2 regions of the Emergencia sp. JLR.KK010 genome follow, and region 2 is predicted to be linked to the other one. Evidence: riboswitches for the same ligand, from Rfam matches in the RefSeq annotation. Region 2 holds a riboswitch; the other holds the start of a gene.
What was found. A riboswitch is a leader RNA that binds a small molecule or an ion and turns the genes downstream of it on or off. The one in region 2 is predicted to bind glycine.
Positions count from the first base shown of each region.

Region 1: it holds a riboswitch for glycine, as region 2 does, so the genes downstream of both, V1225_RS08080 (sodium:alanine symporter family protein) here and V1225_RS00290 (TRIC cation channel family protein) in region 2, are expected to answer to the same signal.

Region 1 covers NZ_CP143550.1:1,684,565-1,689,268, forward strand. Annotated here, with positions in the region: gene V1225_RS08070 (CapA family protein) at 1-443, opposite strand, end outside; gene spoVG (septation regulator SpoVG) at 619-894, opposite strand; gene V1225_RS08080 (sodium:alanine symporter family protein) at 1,054-2,466, opposite strand; glycine riboswitch at 2,561-2,663, opposite strand; gene murC (UDP-N-acetylmuramate--L-alanine ligase) at 3,095-4,471, shown strand; gene V1225_RS08090 (UDP-N-acetylglucosamine diphosphorylase) at 4,483-4,704, shown strand, end outside.
Region 2 covers NZ_CP143550.1:72,988-77,691, forward strand. Annotated here, with positions in the region: gene V1225_RS00280 (4Fe-4S binding protein) at 1-198, shown strand, start outside; gene V1225_RS00285 (PfkB family carbohydrate kinase) at 244-1,155, shown strand; gene V1225_RS00290 (TRIC cation channel family protein) at 1,208-1,855, opposite strand; glycine riboswitch at 1,995-2,084, opposite strand; gene V1225_RS00295 (hypothetical protein) at 2,198-2,614, opposite strand; tRNA gene V1225_RS00300 (tRNA-Ala) at 2,813-2,888, opposite strand; gene V1225_RS00305 (dynamin family protein) at 2,916-4,148, opposite strand; gene V1225_RS00310 (oligosaccharide flippase family protein) at 4,596-4,704, shown strand, end outside.

The sequences.
Region 1 (4,704 bases), 1.5 Mb from region 2:
TTATGATTATTTGCACTGACTAACACATTAAAGCCTGCATTTTTGACTGCAGTGAGAAATGAAGCAGGGGCATTGAGATAAGGTTTTTCATATTTTTTTCGTTGGTCAATGCTGAGAGGATGGGAGGGGGAGATATTGGTTTCTAAGTTGGCAATAGAAAAATCCGCGCTCTGGATGATGTCTTTCACGTAATCAAAGGCGTAGTTGAAGTCATAGCCTGTCCCATTAGGAAGGAACGCTGCCTGCTGTTGTCTGCGCTGGCACATTATATCTCCGCCAAAGAGAATGGTTACACTGCTTGTGCTGTCACTGGTCTGGTAGGTTGAACCTTTTATACTAAATCTGGTTTGCTGTCCAATGAAGTGATACACAAAAAGGCATAGAAGGACGACTGCTGTAAAAATAAGTAGGATGGTTTTCCAGTGTTCAAGTAGAGTTCGCATGATAGTTCCTTTCAACGTTTAGTTCAATATGATTCATTATAACATAAATTGAGGACTATATTGATGTTAATTTATGTAAATTGTAAAAAGATAGGAAACTAAAAATATGAAAAATACAAGGAAAAAGCTGCTTCTTTTGAAGCAGCTAATAATATAACTAGTTAGTTCTTGTCGGTCATTCTTCGGATTCTTTTTCCGTTAAAAGTTTTTCGTACTCAGTAAAAATCGCGTCTTTAATTTTGGATCTAGTCTCGGAAAGTAGCGGATGCGCGATGTCTCTGAAGTCACCTTCTCCCATCTTTCTGCTAGGCATGGCAATGAATAGTCCGTTCTGTCCTTCAATAATCTTGATGTCATGTACTACGAATTCGTCATCAAATGTGATAGAGACCACGGCTTTCATTTTTCCTTCGTCGTTAATCTTACGGATTCTTACATCAGTTATGTTCATAATTGACCACCTTTCTTGCCGTATGGTGCCCATAAAGGCACTATTATTATATAACATTTTCCAGTGTGTGGCAATATTTAATAACTAAAATATCTGATTCTTTCAGGTTGTTTTAGGATGATTTGATTAAAAGTCGATATTCAATTTTGCGTAGAGGTCCTAGGCTCCTAGCTTAAGGTGTGCCTCTTTTTCAAAGAAGTCTTTGGTTTCTCTAGCAACAACGCCGCTAAGGGCAACCAGTGCAATCAGGTTCGGAATTGCCATTAGTCCGTTGAAAATATCAGCGATGGTCCATACTGCTTCAACGGTCAGGAATGGTCCAATTAGCACTGCAAAAATGTACAGCCATTTGTAAGTCATAAGAATACTTTTTTTCTTGCCTGCCAGGTATTCCAGACATCTTTCTGAATAATAGTCCCAGCCAAGAATTGTTGTGAATGCAAAGAATGAGAGACACATCATTAGAATGAACGCACCTGTGCTCTGACTCCAAGGGAGCCCTTTGCCGAAAGCATACGCAGTACATTCTGCACCTTCAAGGCCCTGCTCAGTTGCTCCTGTAATAATCAGGGTAGTTCCTGTCATGGTACAGATGATGATAGTATCAATGAAAGTACCTGTCATAGAAATCAATCCCTGTCTTACACTGGTCTTTGTCTGTGCTGCTGCAGCTGCAATTGGTGCGCTGCCAAGGCCTGCCTCATTAGAAAAAATTCCTCTTGCAACACCTTTTTGAACGGCTACCATCATAGCTCCAAGAGCGCCGCCTGCGACAGCTTTTAAGCCGAATGCGGACTGTACGATAGTGACGATGGCGGCAGGGAACGCTTTAATATTATAAAGAATAATAGCAAGACATACGACAACGTAAGTGATTGCCATAAATGGGACGATAATGGTGGTAACGCTGGAAATACGCTGGATACCTCCAATTACAACTAATGCTGTTGCAACTGCAACGATGATAGCTGTTGCAACTACTGCAATAGAGTATTCCGCTCCCAAAAGCGTTATGGTATGCTGACCGTTAGGATCCGCAAAGTTCTTTACAGCGGAGGCAATCCCGTTTACTTGTGTAATCGTACCGATTCCGAGAAGTCCTGCGCCGATTCCGAAAATCGCAAACAGCTTTGCAAGCCACTTCCAGCTTGTGCCCATACCTTTTTCGATGTAGTAGAAAGGACCACCCAGGGCATGTCCCTCTGCGTCGATGGTTCTGTACTTGATAGCGAGCACACCTTCGGAATACTTAGTTGCCATACCGAAGAAAGCTGCAACAATCATCCAGAACAGAGCGCCGGGACCGCCTGCAACAACGGCAGTGGCAACACCTACGATGTTTCCTGTACCGATGGTGGCTGCCATAGCAGTGCAAAATGCGCCGAAGCTGGTAACTTCACCTTCACCACCTTCTTCATTGCTGACCATAAACTTTAAGGCCTTTCCCAGTTTTCTGATTTGCAAAAGCTTAACACGGCAAGTCAAAAGAATACCGGTACCCATGATGAGCACGATGAGGGGAATGCCCCAGACGAAATCGTCTATGCTCTTGATTAATTCTGTGAAATTCATTGTTTCATCTCCTCTTTTTGATAATCTAAAGCAAAACAAAAGCCGAATTTAGCAAATTCGGCTCTGGAGGGATGACATAAGCTATTTAGATTGAACTATTGGCTCTGTCCTCTTTGCCTGAGATATCACGGATAGGCTGCTTAGACCTGCCCGCTTAAACCTTCGGCGACCTTTCGGTTCTCTCCAGAGAGATAGTTTTCTTTCAGACCGGCAGAATATCTTTGCCAGTCGACATGTAAACTAACGTACTAGAGTCTATCATACAAATTTAAGTTTGGCAAGGAATTTTTTGTACAAGGATACTTTCGCGCCTTTATTGTAGTAATAAGTTTTAGAAAGAAATAATCTCGAAAAAGTTTACAGCTATATTCTTCAACTTTTTTGTCAAATGGTAAACATTTTTGAGCGGAATATGTTATAATGATTCCAGAATAATTTTTACGGCGCTTCACAAGGTAGGAATCATTGAATCGCTCCTTTCGATTCAAGAGGGAAAGCGGAATAGTCGCGATATAATGATTCCAGAATAATTTTTACGGCGCTTCGTAAGGTCATTCACATAATTTTGGAAACAAGAGTCAAACTATGAGAATAGAGTAAATATAGATTAAATTTGGAGGAATAGGCAATGATTCAGCTGAGTGATTATAAAAATATACACTGTATTGGAATTGGAGGTGTAGGACTTTCTGCCATTGCAGAGATTTTACTGGCGAGAGGCTATCATGTTTCTGGCTCAGATATGAAGGCGTCAGATTTAACCGAGAATTTAAAAAGAAAAGGTGCAGAAATTTATATAGGCCATAGAGAATCGAATGTAGAAAATGCAGACCTGATTGTGTATTCTGCAGCCATAGCGGAAGAGAATCCGGAGATTGTCAGAGCTAGAGAAAAGAATATTCCGCTGGCAGGCAGAGCAGAGGTTTTGGGGACTTTAATGGATGATTTTGCAAACAGTATCGCGATTAGCGGGACCCACGGCAAGACTACAACCACTTCTATGGTTTCTTTAATTTTAAACAGTGCCAAGCTGGATCCGACCATCTTAGTTGGTGGCAATCTGGCTGAGATTGGCGGAAATGTAAAGGTTGGAGCGAGTCAGTACTTTGTAACAGAAGCGTGTGAATATAGAGATAGTTTTTTGGAACTTCGTCCTAAAATCGAAGTCATTTTGAATATCGACTCGGATCATTTGGATTACTTTAAGGATATCGACCATATCGTAAATTCCTTTGACCGATTTGCTAAGGCAGTGCCGGAAGATGGAAAAATAATTGCATATGATGCAAATCCTTTTGTCAGCAAAATTATCAAGGACATCCCTGGTGCCATCACCTATGGTTATAACGAAAGCTGCACCTATCATATTGCAGACGTGTCTTTTGACAGTGAAGGCATGCCTGTTTTTAATGTAAATTATCAGGGCGAAAATTTAGGTACAGTGAAGCTGAGAGTACCGGGTGAACACAATATTCTCAATGCGGTGGGGGCTTTTGCCTGCTGCCATCAGTTGGGGGTGGATTCAAAAATCATTATAGAAACCTTGGGCGCATTTAAGGGAACTCAAAGGCGCTTTGATATTGTTGGCACCACAGAAAATGGTGTTAAACTGGTAGACGATTATGCGCACCATCCGACGGAAATTAAGGCAACTTTGGCTGCGGCTCATAATATCCCGCACAATAAGCTGTGGTGCTTATTTCAGCCTCACACATATACGAGAACATTAGCTTTGTTCAATGATTTTGCTGCCTCCTTCGAAGAGGCGGATGTTTTGTTGCTTGCAGATATTTATGCGGCGAGAGAAAAGGATATCTATAAGATTTCATCTGAGGAACTTGCTGGAGAAATTAAGAAAGAACATCCTGACAAAAAGGTTTATTATATGAGCAGCTTTGAAGAAATTGCAAACTATGTAAAGAAGAATGCAGAAGCTGGAGATTTAGTTATCACCATGGGAGCAGGAGATATTTACAAGGTTGGCGATTTAATTATGGAGAGGTAAAGAGGAGTAAGATGACATATTTAGATTATAAAGAAAAGGAAGCCCTGCGCAAGCAGGTTGCTATTCGCCATCTGGAAAATGGGGTGGAGTTCGTCGATATCAACACTGCGTATATCGACGAAACGGTTACCATCGGTGCCGGCACCTTGATTGGTCCTTGCGTGACTTTGGAAGGGCAGACTTTTATCGGAGAGGGCTGCACCATTTATCAGAATACGAGAATTAAGGATTCT
Region 2 (4,704 bases):
AAGCTGGATGGTGTAGATTACAGCGAGAAGCTCAGTGAAGTCCTGCGGCGCAACAACATCTCCTCGGTCTCAGTGCTCCGTATGGAGGTCCCTTGCTGCGGCGGACTTGAGACTGCGGTTTCCCGTGCGATTTCTGCCAGCGGAAAATTTCTTCCATATCAGGTAGTGACGATTTCTGCAGAAGGTGATATACTATAAAACGAAGTTACAGCGAAGTTTTAGTTAATATGGAGTTATCCGCAAGTGAAAAAGATTTTAGTCATCGGCTCTACAGTTGCCGATATCATCATCAATCTGGACTTTCTACCCACTACGGCACAGGATGTCCACGTTAAATCGCAATCCATGTCTCTGGGCGGCTGCGCACACAACGTAGCGGACATGATTCGTCATTTCGGCGTGCCTTACACACTGTTTTCTCCAGTGGGTACAGGACTTTACGGAGATTTCGTCCGCAATCAGCTGGCCTCAAAAGGACTGGCTTCACCTATGCCAACGCCGGATATGGCAAATGGATGCTGCTACTGCTTTGTGGAAGAAAGCGGCGAGCGAACCTTTATTGTAGACCATGGCGCAGAGTATCTCTTTTACAAAGAGTGGTTTGACATGCTGAATCTGTCAAAGCTACAGTGTGCCTACATCTGCGGTCTAGAAATAGAAGATAAGACAGGTAGCACTATCGTAGATTTTCTAGAAACCAGCGGGCTGCCGGTGTTCTACGCACCCGGTCCTCGAATCTGTCTCATTGACGATGCATTAATGGAACGAATTTTTGCACTACGCCCAATACTCCACTTAAACGAGGACGAAATTTGTCGTTATACTGGCTGTGTTGCTATTTCCGATGCTGCCGCGGTATTACATAAAAAAACGCAAAATACCATCATCATTACCAACGGTGCCAACGGCGCTTACTATTTCGATGGAACTGCAGGCGGCGAGGGTCTTGTACACGTAGCACCGGTGCCTGCCGAAAAAATCGTTGACACCATCGGTGCTGGCGACGGTCACTGCGGCGCAGTGATGGCAGGGCTTTCCATGGGACTTTCCATGTACGATGCTATCGCAAAGGCTAACGCTGCCTCCTCTCTGGTGGTATCCAACAAAGGCGGCGTCCTATCCGATGAAGAGTTCAAAGCAGGCGGAATCCTGTAATAAAAAGCGAAGCTGTCTTGATTACAATTAGACAGCTCCTTTATATTCCACATTACCTGTCGCTTGTACCGACACCCGGTTTCGGCAGACTCCATCTGAACTTTGCAGCCAGAAGCCGCAGCACCAAAACAATGACAACTCCTGCGATAATTGATACGCCCTGCCCAAAGGGCTCCCACATCAAAGAGCAAATCACTGCACCAATCAGAGAAGCGCTGGCATAAAAATGCTTTACGAAGATATAAGGCGGATCCTGTGCCATAACATCGCGGAGCACACCTCCCCCAACACCTGTCACCGCTCCGACAAAAATCATCAGAAACAAACTAAAATCTGTAGAAACACTATAAGCTGTTTCGATTCCTACAACAGTAAAAATGCCCAGACCCACAGAATCCATCCAAAGCATTATCAAATCATAATAATTCTGCCTTTTAGAAAAGAGCCTTTGCATCCAAGGAGTGCAGACAATTAATGCCGTTCCTATCGCTACGATAGCATAAATTGGATTCTGAAATGTCTTTGGCGGTGTAATCCCTAAGATTAAGTCGCGAATCACACCACCGCCCACTGCTGTAGTAAGACCTAAGATAGAAATGCCTAAAATGTCCATGCCCTTGCGAATACCGGTCATGGCGCCAGAAACAGAAAAAGCAACAGTTCCAATAATTTCGAGAATAAAAGAAATATATGCAGACACAAAAACCACCTCCAAGCGTATCTTGCATGAGTAAATGAGATAGAATATTACACTCTGTCTTTTTACCTGAAAGATTCTTCCGCCCCTTCACGGGCAGAGTTGCTTCATCGGTGGTTTCTTTTTACACTTTCCAGAGGTCTGTCCGGAAACGGTCCTGTTGCCTGAGAGTTTTGCCCCTTCGGCGGCACGGCGCTAGCCTTAAGCCCATGCGCTCTCCCGATTCCATCATCCAGATAAACAAAGTATACCATATAAAAAAAATGCTTGTCAACGGGGATTTTCCTCACCAGAATATGTGCGAATGCCTGTAAAAAGGAGGGCACTGTCTTCAGAATCTCTGGTTTAATGTTCTCTTCTCTTTAAAAGTTCTGTTTCCAAACGATTTACACGAAGAAGCAGCATTTCTCTTTCCTGGTTTACTTTCAAAGCTTCATCGAGTTTTCTATCCAAGCTCAAATGCCCCTCTGCTATAACTGCTATATTTCTGTTTACTTCGCTTTCCAATGTGATTTTAATCTCTCGGATATCCTTAGTAAATCTTTCGTCCATCTCCGAAACTCTTGTGTCGAGACACGTCACCTTTTCGTCAAGGTCCGATACCTTCTCGTCGAGGCACGTCACCTTCTCGTCAAGGCACGTCACCTTCTCGTCAAGACACGATACCTTCTCGTCGAGATATGTCACTTTATTATCAAGACTGTTTAATTTCTCTTCCATCCTCTCTAATTTGTCCAAAATCATTCTAGTTTCTTCTGTCATTATAATGCTTCCCTTCTCCTGTCATGCAACTAAGTCTTACGTTGGATTTTTATTATAGCATAAAGACGGTTACTCTACAATTCCCAAGATTTTCTGAAAATGTTTGCACCCTTTTACAGAATTTCTATGACCCCCAATTCATCTCACAATGTATATAAAACGCCGAAGCGCTTGTCTCCGACGTAATTCAATCTTCTATGGTGGACCCGATGGGGATTGAACCCACGGCCTCTGCGTTGCGAACGCAGCGCTCTCCCAGCTGAGCTACGGGCCCATAAAAGGGAGATATCTCCCTTAATTCTTATAATTCCTCTCTGATTCTGCGCAAACTCCGACCTAGTCTGTTAATCGCATTGATTCTGCGCACAACTGCATAAGCATTTTCTTCCCTATAAAGCAAAATGTCACTCAAAGTTGTATTCAAATCATTGCATAGCGTATCGACCTCACGCAAGAAGTCGTCTTTACTCATTACCACAAGTCCTGCCGGCAATTCTTCAATCTCATATTGATACTCCATGCCAAACAGCTCCAATACCTTCGCCGACAGCTGTATCTTGATTTCGTTTAAATGCAGTTCATAAAAGCCTTCCGTTGCTGCAGCTTTTGTTCTGCATGCCTGAACGGTCTCATGGATTTGCTCAAAACAATCATCAAGCTCCTTGTATTCCATGTTCATAGCTTTCCAGTAAAAATCCAGCTGATTCAACGTTCTGGAAATCAAATCTTTCAGTTTCTTGGCTGCGGACTCCTCCAGAATCTCTCCGACATTTTTCAGGCAGTCCTCAGCAATGGAGGTTTTCAATTCCTCTACGCCAGCACCCGTTTTAGCGCTGACAGGAAACATTGCTACAGAGTCAACACCCATCAGCTGACAGAGAAGTTTCTGGCAGTACTGCACATAAGCCTGTAAATCCGCTTCTCCAACCACATCAATCTTATTTACAGCAAAATAAAATTTCCCTGCAAATTCTTTGGTACTCTGCAGAAAATCAATCTCAATCTGATTAATGGGACTGTCCACTGACAGCAGGAAAATCACCGCATCACTTTCCTTCATGTAGTGATATGCCGTTTCCGTGTTATTTTTATGAAAAGAACCAACGCCAGGCGTATCCACAAAGGTTAAACCATCTTTGAGAAACTCCGATGGCGTACGCAAAATCACCGAATCCACTCCTAACCTGTTATCCGCATTTTCCTGCTCGCTAATAAATGCTGAAAGCTCTTCAAACTCAATCGGTGTCACCACGCCATTTTGAAAATGCACCTCACACCCTTTATCTCCATAAACAACACGAGTAACAGCCGATGTAATAGGTACAATGCCGACAGGCAAAATCTCAGCCCCCAAAATCGCATTGGAAAGGCTGCTCTTTCCTCTCTTAAACTGACCGATGATCGATACCGTCATATCTCTTTTTTGCAATTTATCAATTAAAGTCCGCACTTCTTTCGCCTGCCCGCTGCAGGCTCCATCCGCTGCAAGCAGTTCATATACGCTCTGACTTTGCTCTAAAACTTTTCCGCTCATTAAAATGTTTCTCCTAATAAATTACTGACTTTTTCAGTATATCACAGGAAATTATGCAGTGCAATACAAACCGGCGCATAGACACGGCAAACGCGCGAAAAGTATCACGAACCATCAATACTGACAAATGATAGCAGCATACAGAATTTTGTCAGCAAATCGTGAAAAAAGCCATCCTAATAGGCTGAAATCCTGACAGAACTGACAAAAATCTAAAAAGCTGTCAGTTTTGTCTGTTCCAAAAAAGCACTAAACGTTTTTCGTGGGTTTGCCCTGCCGCACAGAACATTCCTATCTTCTCCTTGCAATACAGCTCCATTCTTGTCATTGTTTGAATGTTATATATTGGCATAGCATATATCTTCTAAATTTTCAAGTATTCCGTTTGTAATGATGTATACTGTTAGTTCCTCTCTCATATATATAGGCATATCAAGGAGTGTGTCTATGACCTTTGGAAAAGTAAAACAAAATATCATGGTACTGGCCGTATCTAATCTGATTATCGGTCTAATTGAATTTATTTTCAACATATATCTAACCAGAATTCTCGGCG